Regions from separate parts of the Bradyrhizobium sp. 41S5 genome, predicted to be linked through region 1. Evidence: predicted binding sites of a transcription regulator. Region 1 holds the regulator's gene; each other region holds the start of a gene.
The links. The regulator PhoB, encoded in region 1, activates phosphate uptake and scavenging genes when phosphate is short. The targets are predictions, from matches to a motif close to TGTCATNNANCTGTCAT.

Region 1 (7,195 bases):
AGGAACCGCCGAGGGCGCGCGAATGGGCGTCTCGGCCTGGATTTTGATGTCGGGGGATTGTGAAACCATGGCGCTCTATCTGGGGTCTCGGACCATGAAATAAAGGGGTTCAGCATACCGGGAATCGACGTCGCCCCTGCGAAAGCAGGGACCCATAACCACAGGATTTTGTCGCGGCACGAGGTGTCTGCCCATGTGCCTTTTTCGCAGGCCGCGGCGTATGGGTCCCTGCTTTCGCAGGGACGACGGCATTGATGTCGTCGGCTACGCGACCGTGTCGAAACACCAGGCCAGAATGCCCTTCTGTGCATGCAGGCGGTTTTCCGCCTCGTCGAACACCACGGATTGCGGGCCGTCGATCACCTCGTCGGTGACCTCCTCGCCGCGATGCGCGGGCAGGCAGTGCATGAACAGCGCGTCCGGCTTGGCGAGCGACATCAGCTTGGCATTGACCTGATAGGGCTTCAGCACGTTGTGGCGGCGCTCGCCCTCCTTGTCGCCCATCGACACCCAGGTGTCGGTGACGACGCAGTCGGCGCCGCGCACGGCGGCTTCCGGATCGGTGCCGAGCATGATCGGCGCGCCGGTGGCCTTGATCCAGTCCCGCATCGGCTTCTTGGGCGATAGCTCGGGCGGCGTGGCGATGTTGAGATTGAACTTGAACCGCTCGGCAGCGTGCGCCCAGGAGGCCAACACGTTGTTGTCGTCGCCGGTCCAGGCCACCGTCTTGCCTTCGATCGAGCCACGGTTTTCCTCATAGGTCATGAGGTCGGCCATCACCTGGCAGGGATGCGAACGCCGGGTCAGGCCGTTGATGACGGGCACGGTGGCGTGGGCGGCGAGCTCGAGCAGCGCGTCATGGTTGAGGATGCGGATCATGATCGCATCGACATAACGCGACAGCACGCGCGCGGTGTCGGCGATGGTCTCGCCGCGGCCGAGCTGCATCTCGGCGCCGGTCAGCATGATCGATTCACCGCCGAGCTGGCGCATGCCGACGTCGAACGACACCCTTGTGCGGGTCGACGGGCGCTCGAAGATCATCGCCAGCGTCTTGCCTTCGAGCGGCTTCCTGCCCTTCTCATGCGCCTTCAGCTTCGCCTTCATGGCGGCTCCGGCTTCGAGCATGTTGCGCAGTTCGGCGAGCGGCAGCTCGTTGATGTCGAGGAAGTGACGGACCGGCTTGCTCATTATCCAGCCGCCTTCTTCGGCTGCGGCGCCGATAGCACAGAGCAGGCACGCTCGAGCGCCGTGATCGACTGGTCGATCTCGGCCTCGGTCACGATCAGGGGCGCCAGGAACCGCACCACATTGTCGCCGGCGCCGACGGTGAGCAGCTTCTCGTTGCGCAGCGCGGCGATCAGATCGCCCGACGGCACCACCGCCTTGACGCCGATCAACAGGCCCTCGCCGCGCACCTCCGACAGCACGCCGGGATAGCGGTCCACGACGGAAGCGAGCTTCTGCTTGAGCAGCAGCGACATCTTCTGCACGTGCTCGAAGAAGCCGGGCTTGAGCATGACGTCGAGCACGGCATTGGCGGCGGCGACCGCGAGCGGATTACCGCCGAAAGTCGAGCCGTGCGAGCCCGGCGCCATGCCGGCCGCAGCGTCCGCGGTCGCCAGCACCGCGCCGATCGGGAACCCACCGCCGAGCGCCTTCGCCAGAGACATCACGTCCGGCGTGACGCCGGTGCGCTTGTAGGCGAACAGCTCGCCGGTGCGGCCCATGCCGGTCTGCACCTCGTCGAACGCCAGCAGCAGGCCATGCTCGTCACACAGCGCGCGGAGCGCCTTGAAGAACGCCTGCGGCGCCGAGCGCACGCCGCCCTCGCCCTGCACCGGCTCGATCAGGATGCCGGCGGTGTGCGGGCCGATCGCCTTCTTGACCGCCTCGATGTCGCCGTGCGGCACCTGGTCGAAGCCGTCCATCGGCGGGCCGAAACCTTCGAGGTATTTCGCCGAGCCGGTCGCAGCCAGCGTGCCCAGCGTGCGGCCATGGAAGGCGCCTTCGAAGGTGATGATGCGGTAGCGTTCGGGATGGCCCTTGGAGAAGTGGTGGTGCCGCACCAGCTTGATCACCCCCTCCATCGCTTCGGCGCCGGAATTGCAGAAGAACACGAAGTCGGCAAAGCTCTGCTCGCACAGCCGCGCGGCAAGCACCTCGCCGTCCGGGCTCTTGAACAGGTTCGACATGTGCCAGAGCTTGGTCGCCTGCTCCTGCAGCGCCTTGACCAGATGCGGGTGCGCATGCCCGAGCGCGTTCACCGCGACGCCCGAGGTGAAGTCGAGATAGCGGTCGCCGTTGGTTGCGATCAGCCAGGCGCCCTCGCCGCGCTCGAAGCCGAGATCGACCCGGGCGAAGACGGGGAGCAGATGCGACGAGGCGTTGGTCATGGCGTTCACTGCCGGTTTGAAACCGTCAATCGCCGCGCGCCTTGACGCCTACGCAGCAACCGCCAGCTTCGGAAAACAAAACGGCCGCCTTTGCGGGCGGCACGTGCGGGACATTCTATGCGGCGGCCGGTAAGTGTCAATCGCCAGGAGCCGGCCTTTGCTGGCCTTCCTGCAATGCGAAACCAGCGCAATCCGGAGCGGTGGAAAAGCCTCACAGCAATGCTTAACTTTGCGGGAACATGTGGACGCACGGCCGCGGACTCTTGCGCCAGAGTCACGCCATATTGTAGCGTTTGGCCTGTCGGGTACGACATCTCGTGCGGCAGTACTGGACCCTCTAAGTAGCCTTCGTGTCACGCGTAAACGTTCGGGCGCAACACCGTGCCCGGCGAGGGCTAAGGGATTCTGGCCGCAGGGATATTTGTCCAGATTGGCTCGCAGCGCCGCTCCGATGAGTGGCCGGCGCCATGCGAAAGGAAGAATGCGATGACTGTATTGACCTGGTCCGACGATCGCGTCGAGCAGCTGAAGAAGCTCTGGGAATCCGGCCTCTCGGCCAGCCAGATCGCGGCGGAACTTGGCAATGTGACGCGAAACGCCGTGATCGGCAAAGTACATCGGCTCGGCCTCTCCGGCCGCGCCAAGGCCCCCTCCACGGCTGCGCCGCGGCAGCGCAAGGCCCGTCCCGCCCAGCACATGATGCGGGTGGCGCGCCCGGTGTCGCGCGGCAACACCGCGCTGGCGCACGCCTTCGAGGTCGAGATGGAGCCCGATCCGATCTCCTTCGACAACGTGGTGCCGATGAGCCAGCGGCTGTCGCTGCTCGAGCTCAACGAGGCCACCTGCCACTGGCCGGTCGGCGATCCCTCAAGCCCGGAATTCTTCTTCTGCGGCGGCAAGGCGCTCGCCGGCCTGCCCTATTGCGCGCATCACTCGCGCGTCGCCTACCAGCCCGCCGCCGATCGCCGCCGGCCGTCGGCCAAGCCACAGATCAAGTAAGCACTCGGGAAACTGCCTGGACTGCAAAAACAAATCCCCGCGAAAGCGGGGATTTGTTTGTGTGATCGTAGCGCGGAACTATCCACCAGCGTCGTCCCGGCGAAAGCCGGGACCCGTAACCCCGAATGCGTATTGTTAGAAAGCCGTCTGGCCGCGTGCCCATTGCGGCGGCCGCGGCGTATGGGTCCCGGCTTTCGCCGGGACGACGCCGTGTTGCGGCTTGAGGTTGCCATGCAGGCCTTACGGCTGCGGCTCGGCCTTCGCGAAGCGGTCGTCGAGCGCATAGCCGGCGCCGCGCACGGTGCGGATCGGATCCTGCTCGCGGCCCGGATTGAGCAGCTTGCGCAGGCGGCCGATGTGCACGTCGACGGTACGCTCATCGATATAGATGTCGCGGCCCCAGACGCTGTCGAGCAGCTGCTCGCGGCTGAACACGCGGCCGGGATGCTCGAGGAAGAATTCGAGCAGCCGATACTCGGTCGGACCGAGATCGATCGGACGTCCCGAGCGCGCCACGCGGCGCTTCTCGCGGTCGAGCTCGATGTCGCCATAGGTCAGCACGGTCGCAAGCCGCTCCGGGCTCGCGCGGCGCAGCAGGCCCTTCACCCGTGCCAGCAATTCCGGCACCGAGAACGGCTTGACGATGTAATCGTCGGCGCCGGTGGCAAGCCCGCGCACGCGCTCGCTCTCCTCGCCGCGCGCGGTCAGCATGATGATCGGAAGCTGCTTGGTCTCGGGCCGCGCCCGCAGGCGGCGGCACAGCTCGATGCCGGACAGGCCCGGCAGCATCCAGTCCAGTACCACGAGGTCGGGAACGCGCTCCTTCAGGCGGGTGTCGGCATCGTCGCCGCGCCCGACCGTTTCGACATCGTAGCCTTCCGCATCGAGGTTGTAGCGCAACAGTGTCGTCAGCGCTTCCTCGTCTTCGACTACCAGAATGCGTGCGCTCATCGGTTCAAGTTCTCTCTCTGTGGTGATCCGTTGCCCAGACGCAAACCGAAACGCTTACTTTCCTGAGCATAATCCCCGCGGAAACGACTTGTCGTGAAGACAATCCGGCTCCGCGCTCGCGGATCATGTCCTAGGTACCCGGCACAGTGGTGGCAAAATTGGTCATGTCGCCCTTCGGGCGCTTGTCGGTGATCTGCTGGCCCTCGATCATGTAGAACACGGTCTCGGCGATATTGGTGGCGTGATCCCCGATCCGCTCGATGTTCTTGGCGCAGAACATCAGATGTATGCAGAACGAGATGTTGCGCGGATCCTCCATCATGTAGGTCAGCAGCTCGCGGAACAGCGAGGTGCAGATCGCATCGACCTCCTCGTCGCCCTTCCAGACGTTCATCGCCGCCGGCAGATCGTGCGCGGCATAGGCGTCGAGCACCGACTTGACCTGCGACAGCACGAGGTCGGTCATGTGCTCCAGGCCGCGGATCAGCTTCAGCGGCTGGAAATCGCTTTCCAGCGCCGCGACGCGCTTGCCCATATTCTTGGCGAGGTCGCCGATCCGCTCGAGGTCGGTGGCCACGCGCATCGCGCTGACGATTTCACGCAGGTCGATCGCCATCGGCTGGCGGCGGGCGATCGTCAGCACCGCGCGCTCTTCGATGACGCGCTGCAGATTGTCGATCTCGATGTCGGCGGCGACCACGCGCTTGCCAAGCGCGACGTCGCGACGGATCAGCGCGTCGACCGACTCGGTAATCATCCGCTCGACGAGGCCGCCCATCTCGGCGACCAGGCGGGTCAACTCCTGCAGGTCGCTGTCGAATGCCTTGGCGGTATGTTCAGAAGCCATCGCTTGTCTCCCTCATGATCCCGAGGATCATGATTTGGTGTCCTCAGTTTCGCATGATCCGATCGGAAAACCGGTGCCCACTTTTCCGGATCATGCTCTAGCCGAACCGGCCGGTGATGTAGTCCTGGGTGCGTCGATCGCTCGGCGAGGTGAAGATCTTGTTGGTGTCGTCGAACTCGATCAGCTCACCGAGATACATGAACGCGGTCTTGTCGGAGACGCGCGCCGCCTGCTGCATGTTGTGGGTGACGATCGCGATCGTGTAGTCCTCGGAGAGCTCCTGGATCAGCTCCTCGACCTTGGCGGTCGAGATCGGATCGAGCGCCGAGCACGGCTCGTCGAACAGGATCACCTCGGGCCGCACCGCCACGGTGCGCGCGATGCACAAGCGCTGCTGCTGGCCGCCGGAAAGCGACAGGCCGGAGGCGTTCAGCTTGTCCTTGACCTCGTTCCACAGCGCGCCGCCGCGCAGCGCCTTCTCGACCCGGTCGTCCATCTCGGACTTCGAGATCTTCTCGTAGAGGCGGATGCCGAAGGCGATGTTCTCGTAGATCGTCATCGGGAACGGCGTCGGCTTCTGAAACACCATGCCGACCCGCGCGCGCAGCAGATTGAGGTCGAGCTTGGGATCGAGAATGTTGGTCTGGTCCAGCATCAGCTGACCGGTAGCGCGCTGGCCCGGATAAAGGTCATACATCCGGTTGAAGATCCGCAGCAGGGTCGACTTGCCGCAGCCCGACGGACCGATGAACGCCGTGACGCGGTTGGTGCCCAGCGTCAGGTTGATGTTCTTCAGCGCGTGGTGCTCGCCGTAATAGAAATTGAGGTTGCGCACCGTGACTTTCGGCGGCGCTTCCGGCAGCGGCGTATGCGGTGCAACGTGGCTCGGGTTACTGGTTGAAACGGAGAGCTCGGTCATTTTGCGGCCCTTTCGGCACCAAGGATACGCGCGCCGATATTCAGCGCGAGCACGGTGAATGTGATCAGCAGTGCGCCGCTCCACGCCAGCTCTTTCCAGTAGGCGTAGGGGCTCTGCACGAAGTTGTTGATGGTGACTGGCAGGTTGGCCATCGTCTTGGTCAAGTCCCAACTGAAAAACTGGTTCGACAGCGCGGTGAACAGCAGCGGCGCGGTCTCGCCGGCGACGCGGGCGGTCGCCAGCAGCACGCCGGTGATCAAGCCGCTACGCGCAGCACGATAAGCGATCCGCTTGATCACCAGCGAGCGCGGCAGGCCGAGCGCGGAGGCCGCCTCGCGCAGCGGATTGGGCACCAGCAGCAGCATGTCCTCGGTGGTGCGCAGCACGACCGGGATCACGATCACGGCGAGCGCGAGACTGCCTGCGATCGCCGAGAAGCCGCGCATCGGCACCACCACCGCGCCGTAGATGAACAGGCCGATGATGATCGAGGGCGCGCTGAGCAGGATGTCGTTGATGAAGCGGATCACCGAGGTGAGCTTGTCGTGCTTGCCGTATTCGGCGAGGTAGGTGCCGGCGAACAGGCCGAGCGGCGCGCCGATGCCGACGCCGATCACCGTCATGATGACGGAGCCGACGATGGCATTGAGCAGGCCGCCTTCGGTCGAGCCCGGCGGCGGCGTGTTCTGGGTGAACAGCTGCACGCTGAGGCCGGCAAGACCGTTGTAGACCAGAGTGAACAGGATCAGCGCCAGCCAGGTGACGCCGAACAGCGCCGCGCAGACACAGAGTGCGCGAATGACGATGTCGCTGCGGCGGCGGGATTTGTAGATCGGGTTCATAACGCTATTTCCCCGCTTTCGTTTCAAGCCGCATCAGCATCAGCCGGGCGCCGGCGAGCACGAAGAAGGTCAGGACGAACAGCAGGAGGCCGAGCAGGATCAGGCCGGACTGGTGCAGGCCGTCGCTCTCGGCGAATTCGGAGGCGATCGCCGCCGAGATCGTGGTGCCCGGCGCGAAGATCGACGACGAGATGCGGAACGAGTTGCCGATGATGAAGGTCACAGCCATGGTCTCGCCGAG
Region 2 (7,195 bases), 3.1 Mb from region 1:
CCGCAGTCGATAACGCATCCTTTTCGATCGCGCCGGGCAGCTTTGTCGGCGTGATCGGCCGCTCCGGTGCCGGCAAGTCGACGCTGCTGCGGATGATCAACCGTCTCGCCGACCCGACCTCCGGCCGCATCCTGTTCGAAGGCACCGATGTCACCGAACTGCGCGGCAAGGCGCTGCGGCAGTGGCGGGCGCGCTCGGCGATGATCTTCCAGCAATTCAATCTCGTCGGCCGCCTCGACGTGCTGACCAACGTGCTGATGGGCCGGCTTGCCCAGATCCCGTCCTGGCGTTCGCTGGCGCAGGTCTGGCCGGAGCAGGACAGGGCGCTGGCGCTGTCGGCGCTGGAGCAGTTCGATATTGCCCAACTCGCGGCACAGCGCGCCGACCAGCTCTCCGGCGGCCAGCAGCAGCGGGTCGCGATTGCCCGCGCGCTGGTGCAGGAGCCCGACATCATTCTTGCCGACGAGCCGATCGCTTCGCTCGATCCGCGCAACACCAAAATCGTGATGGATGCGCTGCTCCGCATCAACAAGCATTTCGGCATCACGGTGCTCTGCAATCTGCATTCCCTCGACCTGGCGCGAACCTATTGCGATCGCCTGATCGGCATGGCGGCGGGTCGCGTGGTGTTCGACGGCGCCCCCGCGGCGCTGACCGACCATATTGCCCGCGAGCTCTATGACCTCGAGGCCAATGACGTCATGGGCGCGGCACCGCTGTCGGTGCCCGATGGCGCAACTGCTCCGGCGCTCGGCACCGCTGCCGCGGCCTGAGCGGCGCATTTTCGAAGAACAGGGCAACCGGGCATTTCGCCCGGCCAACAGGCGTAACTACCAAAGAGGGGTAATATGATCACTCGTCGCATCATTCTGGCCGGCGCCGCCGCGCTGGCATTCGCAGGATCCGCTTCGGCCGAGGACTGGAAGACCAAGTATCCGGAAATCACCTTCGCGGTGATCCCCGCCGAAAACGGCTCCGGCGTTACCGAGCGCTACGGTCCGCTCACCGAGTATCTGTCGAAGGAACTCGGCATCAAGGTGACCCTGCGCGTCGCCAACGACTACGCGGCCGTCATCGAGGGCCAGCGCGCCGGTAACATCCACATCGGTTACTACGGCCCGGCGTCGTTCGCCCGCGCCCGCCTCACCGGCGTCAAGACCGACGCGTTCGTGATCGACGTCAATGCCGACGGTTCGAAGGGCTATTATTCGGTGTTCTACGTGCTCGCCAAGAGCCCGTACCAGAAGGTCGAAGACCTCAAGGGCAAGAATATCGGCCTGGTCGATCCCAACTCGACCTCCGGCAACAACATGCCGCGTTTCAAGCTGAACCAGATGGGGATCGATCCGGAAACCTACTTCTCCAAGGTCGTCTTCACCGGCAGCCACGAGAACGCCGTGCTGGCGCTGGCGCAGGGCACCGTCGACGTCGCCGCCAACTGGTGGAATGCCGACGATGATTCCAACCTGACCCGCATGCTCGCCAAGAACATGGTGAAGTCGAGCGACGGCACGCCGCTGAAGAAGGAAGACTTCCGCATCATCGTGAAGTCGGATCTGATCATCAACTCGCCCTACGCCTATCTCGAGAGCCTTCCCGACGACATGAAGGCGAAGATCAAGCAGGCCTTCCTCGACATGCCGACGAAGGATCCGGAAGCCTTCAAGAAGCTGTCGGACGGCAAGAACCGTCCGTGGCAGCCGGTCACCAATGCCGACTACGACAAGACCATCGAGCTGATCAAGTTCGTCGACGCTCTACGCAAGAAGGGCTCCTGATCGCACATCGCCGTTGAACTGGGCCGGGTTTCGACAACCCGGCCCTTTTCGTTCACCCCTCGAGCAGACTGGCCCGCATCGATGGCGACCGCCATTTCCATCCTTCCAGCGCAGCAATTGGCGACGCTGAACGATGCCTATCGCAAGGCGGTCGCGCGCAAGCGGCTGAAGGCGACGGTGGCGGCCGCGGTGTTTTGCGCGGCGCTGTTTATCGCGGCGCTCGGCGCCGACGTGAACCTGCACACGTTCTTCACCTATTTCGGCAACTTCGTCAGCTATTTCGACCGCATCCTGACGCTGGATTCCGGTGCGCGGGTCTGGACCGATCCGGTGGAATGGTTCTGGGGCCTGAAGAAATGGCTGCGGCTGCTCGGTGAGACCCTCCTGATCAGCTATGTCGGCACCTTGACCGGTGCTGTGTTCGCGTTTGCGCTGAATTTCTTCGCGGCCCAGAACACCTCGCCGGGACCATGGGTGCGCTTTACCGTCCGTCGCCTGCTTGAATTCGCCCGCACCGTGCCGGGCATCGTGTTCGCGCTGATCTTCGTGATCGCGTTCGGCCTCGGGCCGATGGCCGGCGTGCTGGCGATTGCGATCCACACCACCGGGGCGCTCGGCAAGCTGTTCGCCGAGATCGTCGAGAATGCCGACATGAAGCCGGTCGAGGGCATCCGCTCCACCGGCGCGAGCTGGCTGTCCTGCATGCGCTTTGCCATCCTGCCGCAGGTCTCGGCGGGCTATGCCAGCTATGCGCTGCTGCGCTTCGAGATCAATGTCCGGGAGGCGTCGGTGATGGGCTTCGTCGGTGCCGGCGGCATCGGGCAGGAGCTCGTGGTCGCGATCCGCAAGTTCTACTATTCCGACGTCAGTGCGATCCTCGTCACCATCATCGTCACCGTCTTCATCATCGACATCTCGACCGGCTGGCTGCGCGGCCGGCTGTTCGGCAAGGAGACCCGGCGATGAGCCAGCTGCCGAAGCCGGACACCGCGGACTTGCGTGCGAAATACCCTGGCGTGTTCGAACGCCCCGCGTCGGCGCGGCTGGCGATGCCGGCCACGATCGTGGCAGCGCTCGCGATCTTCGTCTACGGCTTGGTCGATCTCGATTTCTCGCCGACGAAGCTGATCTCAGGGATGAGCCAACTCGGCTGGATCACCATGATGATGATCCCGCCGAACCCCGGCTCGTCGTTCCCGCTCTACATGCAGGCGCTCGGCGAGACGCTGTCGATCGCGTTGCTCGGCACCACGCTTGCGGCACTCTTCGCGCTGCCGGTCAGCCTCTTGGCGGCGCGCAACATCATCCCCTCGAACCTGATCCGCTTTCCGGTGCGCCGCTTCCTGGATTCGATCCGCGGCGTCGACACGCTGATCTGGGCGCTGGTCTGGATCAACGTCGTCGGCCTCGGCCCGTTCGCTGGCGTGCTGGCGATCATGGTCTCCGACTTCGGCGCGTTCGGAAAGCTGTTCTCGGAGGCGATCGAGGCCGCGGACCGCAAGCAGGTCGAGGGCATCCGCGCCTCCGGCGGCAACGCGCTGCATGAAATCCGCTTCGGCCTGCTGCCGCAGGTGCTGCCTGTGATCGCCGGGCAGGTACTCTACTTCATCGAATCGAACACGCGGTCGGCCACCATCATCGGTATCGTCGGCGCCGGCGGCATCGGCCTGCAACTCGCCGAGCAGATCCGCGTGCTGGAATGGCAGAAGGTGTCGTTCCTGATCCTGATGATCCTGATCGCGGTCGCCGCGATCGATTTCATCTCGAGCAAGCTGCGCTTTGCCATCATCGGCCAAAGGGCGGTGGTGTAGGAGGTTACCTCGCCCCGCGCTTGCGGGGAGAGGTCGGATTGCGAAGCAATCCGGGTAAGGGGGGTGTCCCCGTATTCACGTCTGTCGGATTCGCGGAGATAGCCCCTCACCCCAACCCTCTCCCCGCAAAAGCGGGGCGAGGGGGCAGAGAGATCAGCTGTTCTCGACTAGGAACTCGACGCGCTCGGCGGCGAAGCGCGAGCGCTTGGTCACCAGCGGGTGGTCCAGCATATCGACATCGGTCGCGTCGACCACCAGCACCGGCCGGCCCAGCGGCAGATCGAGCCGCGCGGCGTCGGTCGCATCGGCGATCGCCGCGGTGATCCGGGTCGAGGCGCGGTGGTAATCCTTCACGCCGTAATGCCCGAGCAGCTTCGTCATCGAGCGAACGCCGGCGAACACGCTGCCGGCATCGGGAAACCGCTCGGCCGACAGCCAGGTGGTGGAAACGCAGATCGGCGTCCGGTCGGCGAGCCGCACCGCCTCGATCCTGATCAGCGGCGCACCGATCTTCAGGCCGAGCTCGCGCGCGATCTCGCGATTGGCGATGTCGCTGCCTGCATCGATCAGCTGGCCGCGCGGCTCGTGGCCACCGGCGCCGACGATCTCCGAGAACCGCGTGCGCGAACGCAGGGGGTAGGCAAGGCGCTGGGCCTCGACATAGGTGCCGCTGCCGCGCTCGGCGCGCACTAGGCCGCGCTCGGCGAGTGCGGCGAGCGCCCGCCGCACGGTGTGGCGGTTGACCCGGTAAGTCTCGGCGATCTCCATCTCGCCGGGCAGCTTTTCGCCCGCAGCAAAGCGGCCGTCGGCGATGCCGCGCTCGATGCCGTCAGCGACCTGCCGCCACAAGGCGACGCCGGAACTTTCCTGCATGCTCATGGCGCGGTGATACCAGAAATCTTCGGTTTGTCACGAAACAGTCATGGCGCTCGGCTATCAAGTTGTCTAGTATCATAGACAACTCGATGCAAGCAAGGTTGCCAAAGGTTGCCCATGAATTCGACCATGAGTTCGACCGGACCAGACAGCAAACAGGCCCAGCGCAAGGCCGCGATGACGGTGCTGGCGCACTCCGCCGCGGCCGACATCGCAGGCCGGCTGGCGGCGATTGCGGTGCCGACGCATGAAAACCTGCGCGAGCCGGAGAACGGCCTCGTGATGATGCGCGGGCGGATCGGCGGCGACGGTGCGCCGTTCAATCTCGGCGAGGCGACGGTGTCGCGCGCGGCGGTGCGGCTTGCGACCGGCGAGGTCGGCTTCGGCTACACGCTCGGCCGCGATGCGCACAAGGCGCAGATGATCGCGCTGTGCGACGCCATGGTGCAGTCGACAGAATTGTCCGGCGAGGTGGAGGCAAAGGTGATCGCGCCGCTGCGTGTCGCCATGAATGCCGAACGCGCGCGCAAGGCCGCGGAGACCGCGGCGACCCGGGTTGATTTCTACACGATGGTGCGCGGTGAGGGGTGATGCAATGACGACGATTGCCGAAATGCCCGCAGGCTTTGCCGACAAGGTGCTGTCGGCGCAATCCACGTTCCGCTCCGTGATGGATGCGATGGCGCGCCCGGGCAGCGTGCAGCGCGTCTCCGCTGATGTCGGAACGCCCGCCGGCTTGATGCGCGGCGCGGCCGCGATCGCGCTGACGCTGTTCGATCACGATACGCCGATCTGGCTCGACGATGCGATGTCGGCGATACCGGATGTTGCCCGCTGGCTGAAGTTTCACGCCAGCGCGCCGGTGGTTGCGGATTCCGCAATCGCAAGCTTCGCGCTGATCGGCGATGCCGCAAACCTGCCGGCGCTGGAGCGTTTCGCGCTCGGTAGCGGCGAATATCCTGACCGGTCGACCACGCTGATCCTGCAGGTCGACAGCCTGACGCAGGGCCTGGCCTTCGAGCTGAAGGGGCCCGGCATCGACGGCAGCACGCTGCTGCAGGCGATGATCAAGCCGCGCGACCTGTTCCAGCGACTGTCGATCAATGAAGCGCTGTTCCCGCGCGGCATCGACGTCGTGTTGGTCCATGACGACAAGATTGTCGCGATCCCGCGCACGACGCGGTTGATCGCTAGCGGAGTTTGAGCGATGTATGTAGCCGTCAAGGGAGGCGAGCGCGCCATCGAGAACGCTCATCGGCTGCTCGCGCATGAGCGGCGCGGCGATCGCGATGTGCCCGAGGTGACGCTGGCGCAGATCTCCGAGCAGCTCGCGCTGGGTGTCGACCGCGTGATGACCGAAGGCTCGCTCTACGATCGCGAGCTTGCGGCGCTCGCGATCAAGCAGGCGCGCGGCGACATGATCGAGGCGATCTTCCTGGTTCGCGCCTTCCGCGCTACGCTGCCGCGTTTCGGCGCCACCGAACCGGTCAACACCGGCCAGATGCAGGTGCGGCGGCGCATCTCCTCGACCTTCAAGGACGTTCCGGGCGGCCAGATCCTGGGGCCGACGTTCGATTACACCCATCGCCTGCTCGATCCGCAGCTCGCAGAAGGCTTCGTGCCGGAACAGCCGATGACCGCGGAAGCGTCGCAGGCGGCAACGCCGCGGGTCACCGACATTCTCGGCCGCGATGGTTTGATCGAATCGTCACCACGGGCCGATGCTGACGCACCGGTCGGCGACCTGACGCGCGAACCGTTGAGCTTCCCGGCCGATCGCGATCTGCGGCTGCAGAATCTGGCGCGCGGCGACGAAGGCTTCCTGCTCGCGCTCGGCTATTCGACGCAGCGCGGCTACGGCCGCAATCACCCCTTCGCCGGCGAGATCCGCTTCGGCGAGGTCGAGGTCGAATTCTCAGCCGAGGACGCAGGCTTCGCGGTGCCGCTGGGCTCGATCGAGCTGACCGAGTGCCAAATGGTCAACCAATTCAAGGGCTCGACGACCGAGGCGCCGTGCTTCACCCGCGGCTATGGCCTCGCGTTCGGCCAGAGCGAGCGCAAGACCATGTCGATGGCGCTGGTCGACCGCGCGCTGCGCGCACGCGAACTTGGCGAGGAGGCGGAAGCGCCGGCGCAGGACGAGGAATTCGTGATGTCGCACTCCGACAATGTCCAGTCGACCGGCTTCGTCGAGCATCTCAAGCTGCCGCATTACGTCGACTTCCAGTCCGAGCTCGGCCTGCTGCGCAAGCTGCGGCAGGAGTTCGCGGAAGCCAACGATGCCGTGGAAATGCAGGAGGCCGCGGAATGAACGCGCCGACGTACAATTTCGCCTATCTCGACGAGCAGACCAAACGAATGATCCGCCGCGCGATCCTGAAGGCGATCGCGATCCCGGGCTATCAAGTGCCGTTCGCGAGCCGCGAGATGCCGATGCCCTATGGCTGGGGCACCGGCGGTGTGCAGGTGACGGCGGCGATCCTCGGCCCCGACGACGTGTTGAAGGTGATCGACCAGGGTTCGGACGACACCACCAACGCGATCTCGATCCGCAAGTTCTTCGGCAAGACCGCGGGTGTCGCGACCACGACCTCGACGACGGACGCGACCGTGATCCAGACCCGGCACCGCATTCCCGAGGCGTCGCTGCACGCCGGACAGGTGCTGGTCTATCAGGTGCCGATCCCCGAGCCGCTGCGCTTCCTCGAGCCGCGCGAGACCGAGACGCGG
Region 3 (7,195 bases), 3.1 Mb from region 1:
CTGCGCCAGGGACCTACCAGCAGATTGCCGTTCTCCACGATTTCCGTCGTGAATGCGGATTCGACTTTAATCATCCTTGGTCTCCCTTCGCGCGCCACCGTTTCAAAGATGTCGGGGTTCGGCAAGCCTCGTAGAGCAACAAGGCCTCGCATGCGCAACATGAGATATGTGCTGCGGCCATGGAACGGGGCTGTTCATGCATAACAAAATCAGTGCATGCTGATGCATGATCATGGGCAAGCGAATGAGACCGGTTCGGACCGGCGTGACCTGATCGGCGGGAGCCTGAAACTGATGGCGTTGATGGAAGTTGGACTGGACGACAAGTACCGGTTGGATACGAAACGAATCTTCCTCTCCGGTACCCAGGCTCTGGTCCGATTGCCGATGTTGCAGCGCGAACGCGACCGCGCGCATGGGCTGAACACTGCGGGTTTCATCTCCGGTTACCGCGGGTCGCCGCTCGGCATGTACGACCACGCGCTGTGGCGGGCAAAATCGTTCCTTAGAGAGCATGACATCGCCTTCGTTCCCGGCCTCAACGAGGATCTGGCGGCGACCGCGGTGTGGGGCAGCCAGCAGGTCGGCATGTTCCCCGGCGCCAAGGTCGATGGCGTGTTCGGCATCTGGTACGGCAAGGGTCCCGGCGTCGACCGTTCGCTCGACGCGCTCAAGCACGCCAATTCGGCCGGCACCTCGCCGAATGGCGGCGTGATCGCGCTCGCCGGCGACGACCATGGCTGCCAGTCCTCCACCCTGGCGCATCAGAGCGAGCAGGTGTTCGCCTCGGCGCTGATGCCGGTGGTCAATCCGGCGACGCTGCAGGACTATCTCGACCTCGGCATCCTCGGCTTCGCGCTGTCGCGCTATTCCGGCTGCTGGGTCGGCTTCAAGGCGATCTCGGAGACGGTGGAAAGCTCGGCTTCGATCGTCAGCGACCCCGATCGCATCAAGATCATCATGCCCGATGATTTCGAGATGCCGCCGGGCGGCCTCTCGATCCGCTGGCCGGATCCGCCGCTGGAGGCAGAGCGCAGGCTGCACGGGCCCAAGATGGAGGCGGTCGCAGCCTTCACCCGCGCCAACCGGTTCGACCGCATCGTGCTGGATTCGAAGCCGGCACGGCTCGGCATCATGGCCACCGGCAAGGCCTATCTCGATCTGCGCCAGGCGCTCGCCGATCTCGGCATCACCGATACCGACGCCCAGGCGCTGGGCTTGCGGATCTACAAGGTGGCGTTGACCTGGCCGCTCGAAGCGCGCGGCGCGCGCGACTTCGCCGAAGGCCTGCAGGACGTGCTTGTCGTCGAGGAGAAGCGCGGCTTCATCGAGGACCAGCTGGTTCGTATCCTCTACAACATGGACGCTTCCAAGCGTCCCTCCGTGGTCGGCAAGCGCGACGAGAGCGGCGCGCCGCTGCTGCCGAGCGAGGGCGAGCTGACGCCGACCATGGTGGCAGCGGCCGTCGTCGCGCGGCTGCGCCGGCTCGGCCACCGCAGCCCGCTGCTGGAGCAGCGGCTGGCAAAACTGGAGGCGTTCGACCGCCCGGTCGAGGGCACGGGCACCGCGAAGCTGCAGCGCACGCCGTATTTCTGCTCGGGCTGCCCGCACAACTCGTCGACCAAGATTCCCGAAGGCAGCCGCGCCATGGCGGGCATCGGCTGTCACGGCATGGCGCTGTCGGTACCGAACCGCAACACCCAGACCATCTCGCATATGGGTGCGGAAGGCGTGAGCTGGATCGGGCAGGCGCCGTTCACCAGCGAACAGCATGTGTTCCAGAATCTCGGCGACGGCACCTACACGCATTCCGGTCTCTTAGCTTTGCGGGCCGCTGCCGCAGCCGGCGTCAACATCACCTACAAGATCCTCTATAACGACGCGGTCGCGATGACCGGCGGCCAGCCGGCCGAAGGCGGCTTCACGGTGGCGCAGATCGCGCACCAGGTCGCGGCCGAGGGCACCAAGCGGCTCGCGATCGTCTCCGACGATCCCGACAAATATCCCGCCAATTACTTCCCGTCCGGCGCCACCATCCATCATCGCCGCGAGCTCGATGCCGTGCAGCGCACCTTGCGCGAGATCGAGGGCCTCACCGTCCTGATCTACGACCAGACCTGCGCTGCCGAGAAGCGCCGCCGCCGCAAGCGCGGGCTGTTTCCCGATCCGGCCAAGCGCGTCTTCATCAATGAGCGCGTCTGCGAAGGCTGCGGCGACTGCTCGGTGGCCTCGAACTGCGTCTCGGTGCAGCCGCTGGAGACCGAGTTCGGCCGCAAGCGCCGCATCGACCAGTCGAACTGCAATAAGGATTTCTCCTGCATCGAGGGCTTTTGCCCGAGCTTCGTGATGGTGCAGGATCCCAAGCTGCGCAAGGCTGATCGCACCGCCGCCGATCCGAAGGCGCTGTTCGCGGACCTGCCGGCGCCGCCCGCCGCCGCGCTGACTGGCCCCTACAACATCCTGATCACCGGCATCGGCGGCACCGGCGTCATCACTATCGGTGCGCTGCTCGGCATGGCCGCCCATGTCGAGGGGCTCGCCTGCTCGACGCTCGACTTCACCGGCCTGTCGCAGAAGAACGGCGCGGTCATGAGCCATGTCCGGCTGGCGCCCGCGTCCGACATGCTGACCACGGTTCGCATCGCGCCCGGCAATGCCAATCTGATCCTCGGCTGCGATCTCGTCGTCGCCACCAGCGTGCCGGCGCTGAGCCGCGCCGAGCGCGGCGTCACTCGCGCCGTCGTCAATGCCGACCTGCTGCCGACCGCGAGCTTCGTGATCGATCCCGATATCGATTTCGAGGCCAGCTCGATGCGCGATGCGCTGAACGGCGCGGTGAGACCTGATGATCTCGACATCCTGGATGCCACCGGGCTTGCCACCGCGCTGATGGGCGACAGCATCGCGACCAACGCCTTCATGCTCGGCTTCGCGTTCCAGCGTGGCGCGATCCCGCTGTCGCTCGAGGCCATCCTGAAGGCGATCGAGCTCAACGGCGCCGCGATCGAGATGAACAAGACCGCGTTCTCATGGGGCCGGCTCGCCGCGCATGATCTGCAGCGCGTTGTCAGCGCCGCGCGCTTCAAGAGCGCAGGGGCCGCACCGGCGAAGAAGACGCTCGATGAGGCGATCGCGTTCCGCGCCAAATTCCTCACCGACTATCAGGACGCGGGCTACGCGAAGCGCTATCTCGACGACGTCGCGCGCGTCCGCTCCGCCGAGGCTGCGGCAGCGCCGGGCTCGCAGGACCTGACCGAGGCCTTTGCAAAGGGCCTGTTCAAGCTGATGGCCTACAAGGACGAATATGAAGTCGCGCGGCTCTATTCGGACGGCGAGTTCAGCAAGGCGCTGAAGGAGCAGTTCGAGGGCAATTCCGGCTTGAAGGTCTTGCTGGCGCCGCCGCTGCTGGCGCAGCGCGATCCCGTCACCGGGCGATTGCAGAAGCGCGAATTCGGCCCGTGGATCTTCAAGGCGTTCGGCCTGCTGGCGGGGCTGAAGGGCCTGCGCGGCACCGCATTCGACATCTTCGGCTACACCGCCGAGCGCAAGATGGAGCGCACGCTGCCGGTCGATTATTCGGCGATGATCCTGCGTCACCTCGACGGCAAGACGCCGCTCGACCTGCCGCGCCTGGTGGCGCTGGCGAAGGCCGCGGACCTCGTGCGCGGCTACGGCCACATCAAGGAAGGCAACGTCGCCCGCTACCGCACCGAATGCGCGCGGCTGGAGCGTGCGATCGGCCAGCCGTTGGCGCAGGCGGCCGAATAGGCTCAAGCGTTTTCGGCTACCGGTTCTCGTGAAGAAAACGCGTCAAAACAACAACCTGGAACCCCGTTCCGATACCATCGGAACGGGGCTTGAGGCGGCAGGCAGCGGAACTTTCCAGGGCCGCCTTGGTTGACCGGTAACCCTGCCCGCGAGCCGCGGCTGGATTCGCGCGGCCGGCTTCCTACATGATGGCTGTTCTGTTCGAGTGATTTCAGGAGGCCCTTTGATGGTCCTGAAAAGCGCTTTTGTTGCAACTGTTTGCACCGCGTACCTGGCGTTGGGTGGCGTGGCGTTGGCTGACGACTACCGCCCAAGCGAGTTCCTCAGTCTCGACCTAGCGCGGGCCGTGCTGTCGCCGAAGCCGCTTGGCCCGCCGGCGCAGTTCGAGCCGGTTCCGGTCGAGGCGAAGACCGACCACGGACCTGATCAGCACGCCAATGTCGAACCGAATGTCGAGCAGCCGAAAGTCGAGCCTCAGAAGGCTGTGCGGACGACCAGGGTGTCGGCACCGCATGAACGCAAGCGCGCAGTGGCGCAGGTTCCCGCCCGTGCCAAGCTGGCACGGCGCCATTCGAATCCGCTCGACGCGGAAGCCCGCGACACCAGGATCCAGACCTGGCCGTGCCGCACTGGCGGCATCTGCAACTGGCAGCGGTGAGGGCAGTTCGGCGGTCTCACGCGAACTCGCGCGCGCGTTCGTACCAATACCAAACCCGTCATCCTGAGGAGGCCGCGAAACGGCCGTCTCGAAGGATGAATCGGCCCGATCTCGCAGCCGGGCCGATTCATCCTTCGAGGCTCGCTCCGCTTGCCCTCAGGATGACGGGTTCGGCGTTTGCGCGCTTGGCGCCTGACGACACCGTTCATATCTCCATCTCTCCGCCGAGTCATCCCGCCGTCGCAAAACCGTCGGCGGAGAGTCAAGAAACCGTAAGGGCGGAGTCAAACGGCGCAGGCAAAACCTTCGTTGCGATTCGACGAAGGTTATTCGATGGCGACAGCGATCTCCGCGAGGGGGCGAGGCCTCACAAGGCGTCAGCTTCTAGTGCGCTCGGCGTCGACGGCCGCGCTGGCGGGATTGGGCGCGCTGGCAAAACCATATCTGAGCCGTGCGGCGGATCGCCCTGCGATCGCGGGCATCCAGTCTGGCGACGTCGCCAGCGACTCCGCTGTGATCTGGGCCCGCGCCGATCGCGCCGCGCGGATGCAGATCGAATGCGCCGCGGTCGAGAGTTTTGCCACCGTCCTGCGCCGCGCGTCCGCCGACGCGCTGCCCGAGCGCGACTTCACCGCAAAACTGCTGCTCGATGGCCTGCCGCCGGGACAGGACCTGTTTTACCGTATCCGCTTCGAGGATCGCGGCGGCATCGCCGGCGAGAGCCGCATTGGGCATTTCCGCACCGCACCAGTCGACCGCCGCTCAGTCTCGTTCATCTGGTCCGGCGACGTGGTCGGGCAGGGCTGGGGCATCGACCCCTCGCGCGGCGGCCTTCGCAGCTATCGCACCATGCTGAACGAGCGCCCGGATTTCTTCATCCATTCCGGCGACCACATCTATGCGGATTGCACGGTGCCGTCGGAACAGACGCTGCCCAACGGCGAGATCTGGCGCAACATCGTCACCGAGGAGAAATCGGTCGTCGCGCGCAGCCTCGAGGAGTTTCGCGGCAACTACAAATACAACTGGCTCGACGAGAATTTCCGCGCCTTCCATGCCGAGGTGCCGATGTTCGCGCAGTGGGACGACCACGAGGTGGCCGACGACTGGTCGCCAATCGGCACCGCCGACGCAACCGGCTATGACGCGGACGGTACCTCGCGCCTGGTGGCGCGGGCGCGCCGCGCCTTCCATGAATTCATGCCGATGCGGCTGATGCCGGAGCGCGACGGACGGGTCTATCGCAAGATCGCCTACGGGCCGCTGCTCGACGTCTTCATCATCGACATGCGCTCCTACCGCGATTCCAGCTGGAACAAGCAAGGCGATCCGGACCAGGCGTTCATCCTCGGCGAGAACCAGCTCGCCTGGCTGAAGCGGGAGCTGGTGGCGTCGGATGCTATTTGGAAGGTGATCGCGGCGGATCTGCCGATCGGCCTCGTCAGCCTGGACGCCGTCGCGCTCGGCGACGGGCCGCCGGAGCGGCGCGAGCACGAGATCGCCGATCTCCTGTCCTTCATGAAGCGCGCCGGCATCCGCAACACGGTGTGGCTCACCGCCGACATGCACTACACCGCCGCGCATCATTATGATCCGAACCACGCCGTGTTCCAGGAGTTCGAGCCGTTCTGGGAGTTCGTCTCCGGTCCGTTGCATGCCGGAACCTGGTCGCCGGGCGAGCTCGACAACACCTTTGGCCCCAAGGCGATGTACCAGAAGGGCTGCTCGGCCGAGCAGGATGACAATCTCGCGCCGTGCTTCGGCCTGCAATTCTTCGGCCGCGTCGACATCGACGGCAGGACCGGCGTGATGAGAGTGACACTGAAGGACGTCGACAACCACGATCTCTGGTCGGTCGATATCGAGCCGCGGCCGGACGCGCGGCCCGGCCAGATCATGGCGCAACACATCTAGAACCCATAGCGTTTTCGAGCGAAGTGGGGTTCCGGTTCGCGTGAGGAAAACGCGTCAAGCGCGGATTCGTCGCGACATCTTGATTGCGGGCGCCTTGCCCGCAGCGCCGGTTTGCAGGCAGACTGCGTGCCGGCAGTTCTGCCAATTTCATTCCTTTCAGACGATTTGCTGGCGTGACGTCGCCGATGATATCGGCGTCCCACGCGTCAGGAGCTATCCATGGACAATCTGCAGACACAGGGCATCAGCCTGCCGCAGCTCGGGCTCGGCACCTTCCGCATGCAGGGTGATGCCTGCCGCGCGGCGGTCGAGAGCGCGCTCGGGCTCGGTTACCGGCATATCGACACCGCCGAGATGTACGGCAATGAGGAGGCGATCGGGGCCGCGATCGCGGATGCGAAGGTCGCGCGCAAGGACCTGCATGTGACCACGAAGGTCTGGCATGAGAATTTGGCGCCGGATGCGATCCGGAAAGCGTTCGACGCCAGCCTGAAGAAGCTGCGCCTTGATTACGTCGACCTCTATCTGGTGCACTGGCCATCGCGGAGCATGAAGCTGCCGGCTGTCTTCGAGACGCTGATGAAGCTGAAGGAGGAAGGCCGCACCCGCGCGATCGGCGTCGCCAATTTCACCACCGCGCTGCTCAAGACCGTGGTCGAGGACATCAAGGCACCGATCGCCTGCAACCAGATCGAATATCATGCGATGCTGGACCAGACGCCGGTGCGGAAATATCTCGCCGCGAAATCGATCCCGCTCGTGGCGTATTGCCCCCTGGCCCAGGGCCGTTTCGCGACCGACGAGACGCTGGCGAAAATCGGCAGCAAGCATGATGCGACCGCAGCGCAGGCGGCG
Region 4 (7,195 bases), 620 kb from region 1:
CTACTGCACGCAAGTGGTGGTGTTGGCCGGGATCGGTTCGGTGATCGGGCTGGTGCTCGGCGCCGCGCTGCCCTTCGTCATCGTCGGCCTGTTCGGCAATCTGCTGCCGCTGCCGGTAGTGCCGGCCCTGCATCCCGACGAACTCGCGCTCTCCTTCCTCTACGGCCAGCTCACCGCGCTGGCATTCGGGCTGTGGCCGCTCGGCCGGGTCCACGACGTGCCGGTCGCCGCGCTATTCCGCGAGACCGTCGCCAGCGAATGGCACCGCCCGCGCTGGAGCTATCTCGCGCTGATGGCGCTGGTGATCGCACTCCTGATCGGGGTTGCGATCGGGCTCGCCTATGACAAGCGGGTGGCCGCCGTGTTCGTCGCCTCGTCGATCGCGGTATTCCTGCTGCTCCGCGGGATCGCCGAGATCCTGATGGCGGTGGCGCGGCGGTTGCCGCGCAGCCGCATGACCATGCTGCGGCTCGCAATCGCCAACATCCACCGGCCGGGCGCGCTGACGCCGTCGGTCGTGCTGTCGCTGGGGCTCGGGCTCGCGGTGCTCGTCACCATCACCCAGATCGACGGCAATCTGCGCCGGCAATTCCTGGCCGCATTGCCGGAGCGGGCGCCGTCGTTCTTCTTCATCGACATCCCCTCCACCGAAGCCGATCGCTTCGCCGCCTTCCTGTCGCGGATCGCTGCCGGCTCGACCGTCGAGGACGTGCCGATGCTGCGCGGGCGCATCGTCGCCGCGCGCGGCGTCAAGGCCGACCAGCTCAAGCCGTCGGTCGATTCGGAGTGGGTGCTGCAAAGCGACCGCGGCCTGACCTACACCGGCGAAGTTCCCAAGGGTTCGAAGATCGTCGAGGGCGAATGGTGGGGACCGGACTACAGCGGACCTCCGCTGGTCTCGATGGAGAAGAAAATCGCTGACGGCCTGTCCTTGAAGATCGGCGACGAGATCGTGGTCAACGTGCTCGGCCGCGATGTGCCGGCGAAGATCGCCAATCTGCGCAACATCGACTGGCAAGGGCTCGGCATCAATTTCGTGCTGGTGTTCTCGCCGAATGCCTTCAAGGGCGCCCCGCATAGCCACGTCGCGACCCTGACGGAACCCCATGGTGACGGCCCCGATGATGCGCGCATCATCAAGCAGGTCGCCGACGCGTTCCCGATGGTGACCAGCGTTCGGGTCCGCGAGGCGCTGGAGACGGTCGGCACCGTCGTCAGCAATCTGGTGCTGGCGATCCGCGGCGCCAGCGCCGTGACGCTGATCTCGGCGATCCTGGTGCTGGGCGGCGCGCTCGCCGCCGGGCACCGCCACCGCGTCTATGACGCCGTGATCCTCAAGACGCTCGGCGCCACGCGGGTGCGATTGCTCGGCGCCTACGCGCTGGAGTATCTGATGATCGGCTTTGCAACCGCAATATTCGGGGTGATCGCCGGTTCGGTCGCGGCCTGGCTGATCGTGACGCGGCTGATGACGCTGAGTTTCATCTGGCAGGCCGGCAGCGCCGCGCTGGTCGTGGTCGCCGCGCTGGTCGTCACGGTCGGATTGGGGCTGGCCGGAACGCTGCTCGCGCTGAACCAGAAGCCGGCCTCGGTGTTGCGGAATTTGTGACAATTTGTAGCGGCGGCAGCGCCGTTTTGCCTATAAATGCTAGGCTAGAGCGACATTCGGCCGCGCGTGGAAGCTTGCGTCGGATGTGTTAATTTCCCACATACCACTCGGGTCGGATAGTCGGTTTGAATGACACACAATTAATGTTCCGCAAACCGAGCCATCTGAGATAGATTTAGAACCGGCGCCGCAAATCCCTTGCGCTCCACCGGGACCAACCACGGGAATTCGACCATGTCGGACCTAGACCGCAACTACGCTTCTCCTTTCGGCCGGGCCGCCGGGCGCATTGACGCTGCGGCCGTCGACGCCGGTCTGCGCGCCTACATGCTGCGCATCTACAACTACATGAGCATCGGCCTGGCCATCACAGGCTTGGCCGCGCTCGGTGTCTACATGGGTGCGGTGACAACCGATCAGTCCGCCGCCGTCGCCAAGTTTGGCAACGCCTATCTGACGCAGTTCGGCTACGCGATGTTCGTGAGCCCGCTGAAGTGGCTGTTCATCCTCGCCCCTCTGGCGATGGTGTTCGTCATCTCGGCCGGCATCAACCGCCTGCAGCCTGCGACCGCCCAGCTGCTGTTCTGGGTGTTCTCGGCGCTGATGGGCCTGTCGCTGTCGTCGATCTTCCTGGTGTACACGCACACCTCGATCGTGCGCGTGTTCTTCATCACCGCGGCGACGTTCGGTGCGCTGAGCCTCTACGGCTACACCACCAAGCGTGACATGAGCGGCATGGGCTCGTTCCTGTTCATGGGCCTGATCGGCATCATCATCGCGAGCCTGGTTAACCTGTTCCTGGCGAGCTCGGCGCTGCAGTTCATCGTGTCGGTGGTCGGCGTGCTGGTGTTCGCGGGCCTCACCGCCTGGGATACCCAGCGGCTGAAGAACGACTACATCTACGGCTACGCCTCGCAGGGTGGCGTGATGGCAGAGCGTGCGGCAATCACTGGTGCGCTGTCGCTCTACCTGAACTTCATCAACCTGTTCACGCTGCTCCTGCAGCTGCTCGGCCAGCGCGACTAGAGCGTTTCACATTTTGACTGAAGCATAACCGGCGTTTGCGAAGTAGTTTGCGCATTCGCGAGGCTGGATGTCCTGAACGAGGTGACCGATGTGGCGCCAAGTGTCTTCGACGGTGCGCCTCTGAGCCTGCCGCATCCAGTGTTTGATCTTGGAGAAGGCCTGTTCGATCGGGTTGAGGTCGGGCGAGTATGGCGGCAGGTACCAGAGCCTGGCGCCAGCAGCCTGGATCATTTGCCTGACAGCTTTCGACTTGTGGCTTCCGAGGTTGTCGAGAATGACGATGTCGCCTTCGCGCAGGGTTGGCAGGAGAAGGTGCTTCACATAAGCGCAGAAGCATTCGCCGTTGATCGGGCCGTCGAAGACGCAGGGTGCCGTGAGTTGGTCATGGCGGAGCGCGCCGAGGAATGTGAGGGTACGCCAGTGACCGTGCGGGGCGAAGCCGCGCAGGCGTGCGCCCTTGGGGCCCCAGCCCCGCAAAGGGGCCATGTTGGTCTTGATCCAAGTCTCATCGATGAAGACGAGCCGGCCCGGATCAAGTCCGGCCTGCCAGGATCGCCAACGCTGGCGCCTACGAGAGACGTCGGCGCGCGCTTGTTCGAGGGCGAACAGTGTTTTTTTGAACCGCAGCCCTTCCCGGCGCAGGAACAGCCAGACCGCGTTGTGTGAGACCTTGACCCCACGAGCTGCCAGTTCCGCCTTCAGACCATGCAGCGTCAGGTGCGGCGTCTGAATGATCCGCTCGACAATGAAGGCACGATGCGGATCAAGCAAGGGCTTGCGGTGACCGCCCATCTTGCCGGGCGCAACCGAGCCGGTCGCCCGCTGCCGCTGTGACCACTTCACAACCGACGAGACCGCAACACCAAACCGTTCCGCCACAGATCGGCAGCTCTCGCCCGCCAAAACCGACGCCACCACACGCTCGCGAAGATCCAGGGAAAGAGGTCGGGTCATGCGATGCTGGCCTCCAATCCAGTCAGCATCTTGAATCACAAACCGCCAAAAACCGGAATCCCCTCCGATTCAGTTAAGCAATGAAATGCATAGGCGCCTCCGGCTGCCGATTGATCCAAAGCCCCGGCCACGCGGCCGGGGCTTTTCTTTTACGCAGGGCAAAATACTGTCGTGCCATGTCCAGTCCCGCGGGGTCCAATCCGGAAATCAGGCTAACCGTCGAGGCGGACCTGCCCTCGATCACGGCGATCTACGAGCACGCGGTGCGCTTCGGCACAGCGACCTTCGAGCTGATCCCGCCCGACCTTGCCGAGATGACCCGCCGCTACAGCGCGCTGATCGATGGCGGCTTCCCCTATTTCGTCGCCGTGCTGGACGGCCGCATCGCGGGCTATGCCTATGCCGGCCCCTACCGGACCGCGGCCGGCCTATCGCTTCACGGTCGAGAACTCGGTCTATCTGGACCCCGCGGTCCATCGCCGCGGCATCGGCCTCCGGCTGATGGAGCGCCTGATCGCCGAATGCGACGCGCGCGACTTTCGGCAGATGATCGCGGTGATCAGGGACTCGGCCAATGTCGGCTCGATCGGGCTGCACCGCCGCTGCGGATTTCAGATGATCGCGACGCACCCGAATGTCGGCCTGAAATTCGGCCGCTGGCTCGACACCGTGATGATGCAGCGCGCGCTCGGCGAGGGCGCGGCGACGGCGGATTAGACGGCAATCCGTAACGCCTATACCTCCGTAGCGCCTATACCAGCGACAGCTTGCGATCGATCGCGAGCAGCACCCGTTCGAGCTCGTGGCCGCGGCGCAGGATCAGGCCGGTCGCCGAAATCACGCTGTACATGCCCTGCTTACGCGCCAGCCGGGGATCCTTCTCGATCCGGTAGATCGGCATTTCGGATGCGCGCCGGAACACCGAGAACACGGCGCGGTCCTTCAGGAAGTCGATCGCATAGTCGCGCCACTCGCCATCGGCGACCATGCGGCCGTAGAGATTGAGAATGCGGTTGAGCTCAAGTCGGTTGAATGTCACGCGGTTGGGCTGAGAGGTCGCGGCGGCGGGACGCGCCCCGGCACGATTCCCACTCGGATCACTATCCTCCGAGATCAAACTCATCGAGCGCCTCCTGTTATCCCGGTGACGATCGGGTTCCGAAGGCCGGTCCCCCCACTTCGGGATCGTCATGAGAGTGACATGATTGCGCTAAGCGCCGGAGCCCGCAAGGGGCCATTCGCAATGCAACCAGCCCTTAACCACGGCCAGGCGCGACGGATTGTCCGGAAAACCGAAGAGTCACGGGAACGTTAGAGGAATCATATTGCTGCCCCACTTCCGCCCATCGCCTGCCCCGCTGCCCTGCGAAAAGAAAATACTGCGTTGGCCCGGTCCTTTCGGTTCCGGATTCCTCAGCCCCCAGCCCCCCGGGGCCGTCGGGATCGGGCCTGTTCGCAGGGGAGTCAAATCCCAACCCACTGGGCCAACGAAAGTTGGTCCTTTTTGTTTTTGGGGCCCTGCCCGACTAAGCGCGATCAAGACCCGCAAGCCTCGGCGCTTCCCTCTCAGCAAATCAGTGGATGCACGCTTGCCGGCGCGCGGAGCCGCACGACAACTTGCGTGCGGCCCAACGACGCGACTGGCAGAAGCCAGCGCCGCGCAGCGCTGGAGCGTTTTCGAGCGAAGTGGACACCGGTTCGCATGAAGAAAACGCGTCAAACAAGAACCCAGAGCTTCGGTTCTGATCAATCAGAACCGAAGCTCTAGTGAAGCGAGGTGAATGCGGCGCCCAGCATCGGGCCCGGCTTGTCGCGATTGCCGTCCTGGACGTACACGGCCGCGGCATCGACGCCATCGCGCGTGATGTTCTCGAGCGGCACGGTCCAACTCCCGGACGAGCCGTTCCAGTCGCCGACCTTCAGGAGATTGCGCACCACGTTGTGGTACGTGATCTCGCGGCCGCGGTTCTCACCGCGCGCGATCGAGATCGGCACCGACTTCGAGATCGAGCAGATCCAGACTTCGCCGCGCGACACCGCGGGCGATTTCGATGCGGCCACCGACACGTTGATCTGCTTGCCGGTCAGCGTCATCGTCACCGGGACCGACATCACGCTGCCGCTCTTCTCGGTGTCCTTGATCGCGTCCTCGATGCCGGCGCGGTCGCTGCCGATCACATGGGCGGAGCCGTTGATCACGGCCTGCGGCGTATAGACGTCGCGGTCGCCGCGCATATGCGAATAGGCTTTCTGGCGCGCGCTGAAACGGGAATCGGCCAGCGTGTCCTTCCAGCCGAGATAATCCCAATAGTCGATCGGCATGCTGAGCGCGATGACATTGGGGTCCTTCGCGAGGTCACCGATGATCTTGTCCGCCGGCGGACATGACGAGCATCCCTGCGAGGTGAAGAGTTCGACGACAGCACGCGGATCAGCGTGAGCGGGGCGGATGATCGCGACGATCGCGCAGAAACCAAGCGCGCTGGACCATCGCGAGATACAATTATAGGCGATCATCGCTGTCATACTGCGAACCAGTCGTGATGATTTCCATCCGTATTTGTACGGAGCATGAAGTTGTCCCTTGAACTTGCGTGCCCCAGAACGCGAGAAGGCGGCCTTGTCATAGGCCGCCTTCTTTTTAGCCGCTACTCACTAAGCAGTGAGGCACTGATCACAAATCCGCGCTAGGCCGCGAGCTTGCGCAGCACGTAATGCAGGATGCCGCCGTTGCGATAGTAGTCGAGCTCGTCCAGCGTATCGATGCGGCAGAGCAGCGGGACGTCCCGCTTGCCGCCGTCGGCGGAGACGATTTCGGCCGTCAGCGTCTGGCGCGGCTTCAAATCGCCCTGCAGCCCGCGGATCGTGACCTTCTCGTCGCCCTTGAGGCCGAGCGAGGACCACGACGTGCCGTCCTGGAAGGTGAGCGGAAGCACACCCATGCCGACCAGGTTGGAGCGATGGATGCGCTCGAAGCTCTGGCAGATCACCGCGCGCACGCCGAGCAGGCGGGTGCCCTTGGCGGCCCAGTCGCGCGACGAGCCGTTGCCGTATTCGGCGCCGGCGAACACCACCAGCGGCACGTTCTCCTGCTGGTACTTCATCGCGGCGTCGTAGATCGACATCTGCTCGCCGTCGGGCCAGTGCTTGGTCAGACCGCCTTCCGGAATATTGCCGTCGGCACCCTTCAGCATGAAGTTCTTGATGCGGATGTTGGCGAAGGTGCCGCGCATCATCACTTCATGGTTGCCGCGCCGCGTGCCGTACTGGTTGAAGTCGGCGGGGCGCACTTGGTGCTCGCTCAGGAACTTGCCGGCGGGCGAGGTCAGCTTGATCGAGCCGGCCGGCGAGATGTGGTCGGTGGTGATCTTGTCGCCGAACATCGCGAGGATCCGCGCGTCGAGCACGTCGACGATCGGCTCCGGCTGCTTCTTCATGCCTTCGAAATAGGGCGGGTTCTGCACATAGGTCGAGCTCATGTTCCAGCGATAGGTCTCGCTTTCCGTGGTCTTGATCTTGCGCCAGTTGGTGTCGCCCTTGAACACGTCGGCGTACTTCTTCTTGAAGATCGTCGCGGTGACGTACTTCTTCATGAAGGCGTTGATC

Region 2: a site for PhoB is predicted at 4,497-4,513, ahead of phnF (phosphonate metabolism transcriptional regulator PhnF). Genes of this name have one in related genera too.
Region 3: a site for PhoB is predicted at 4,654-4,670, ahead of HAP47_RS30580 (alkaline phosphatase D family protein). Genes of this name have one in related genera too.
Region 4: a site for PhoB is predicted at 4,776-4,792, ahead of HAP47_RS02115 (DUF2794 domain-containing protein). Genes of this name have one in related genera too.

Annotation. Positions count from the first base shown of each region.
Region 1 is NZ_CP083721.1:1,036,638-1,043,832, reverse strand. Features, by position in the region: gene HAP47_RS04950 (Hsp33 family molecular chaperone) at 1-69, opposite strand, end outside; gene argF (ornithine carbamoyltransferase) at 265-1,191, opposite strand; gene HAP47_RS04940 (aspartate aminotransferase family protein) at 1,191-2,396, opposite strand; gene HAP47_RS04935 (GcrA family cell cycle regulator) at 2,883-3,395, shown strand; gene phoB (phosphate regulon transcriptional regulator PhoB) at 3,636-4,346, opposite strand; gene phoU (phosphate signaling complex protein PhoU) at 4,477-5,193, opposite strand; gene pstB (phosphate ABC transporter ATP-binding protein PstB) at 5,291-6,112, opposite strand; gene pstA (phosphate ABC transporter permease PstA) at 6,109-6,954, opposite strand; gene pstC (phosphate ABC transporter permease subunit PstC) at 6,959-7,195, opposite strand, start outside.
Region 2 is NZ_CP083721.1:6,383,706-6,390,900, reverse strand. Features, by position in the region: gene phnC (phosphonate ABC transporter ATP-binding protein) at 1-773, shown strand, start outside; gene phnD (phosphonate ABC transporter substrate-binding protein) at 849-1,778, shown strand; gene phnE (phosphonate ABC transporter, permease protein PhnE) at 1,860-2,744, shown strand; gene phnE (phosphonate ABC transporter, permease protein PhnE) at 2,741-3,589, shown strand; gene phnF (phosphonate metabolism transcriptional regulator PhnF) at 3,743-4,468, opposite strand; gene phnG (phosphonate C-P lyase system protein PhnG) at 4,595-5,056, shown strand; gene phnH (phosphonate C-P lyase system protein PhnH) at 5,061-5,669, shown strand; gene HAP47_RS30660 (carbon-phosphorus lyase complex subunit PhnI) at 5,673-6,776, shown strand; gene HAP47_RS30655 (alpha-D-ribose 1-methylphosphonate 5-phosphate C-P-lyase PhnJ) at 6,773-7,195, shown strand, end outside.
Region 3 is NZ_CP083721.1:6,363,664-6,370,858, reverse strand. Features, by position in the region: gene HAP47_RS30595 (hypothetical protein) at 1-74, opposite strand, end outside; gene HAP47_RS30590 (indolepyruvate ferredoxin oxidoreductase family protein) at 295-3,768, shown strand; gene HAP47_RS30585 (hypothetical protein) at 3,995-4,426, shown strand; gene HAP47_RS30580 (alkaline phosphatase D family protein) at 4,760-6,340, shown strand; gene HAP47_RS30575 (aldo/keto reductase) at 6,560-7,195, shown strand, end outside.
Region 4 is NZ_CP083721.1:421,412-428,606, reverse strand. Features, by position in the region: gene HAP47_RS02135 (ABC transporter permease) at 1-1,609, shown strand, start outside; gene HAP47_RS02130 (Bax inhibitor-1/YccA family protein) at 1,844-2,635, shown strand; gene HAP47_RS02125 (IS630 family transposase) at 2,642-3,589, opposite strand; partial or broken gene HAP47_RS02120 (GNAT family N-acetyltransferase) at 3,766-4,306, shown strand; gene HAP47_RS02115 (DUF2794 domain-containing protein) at 4,341-4,712, opposite strand; gene HAP47_RS02110 (DUF1223 domain-containing protein) at 5,354-6,115, opposite strand; gene acnA (aconitate hydratase AcnA) at 6,277-7,195, opposite strand, start outside.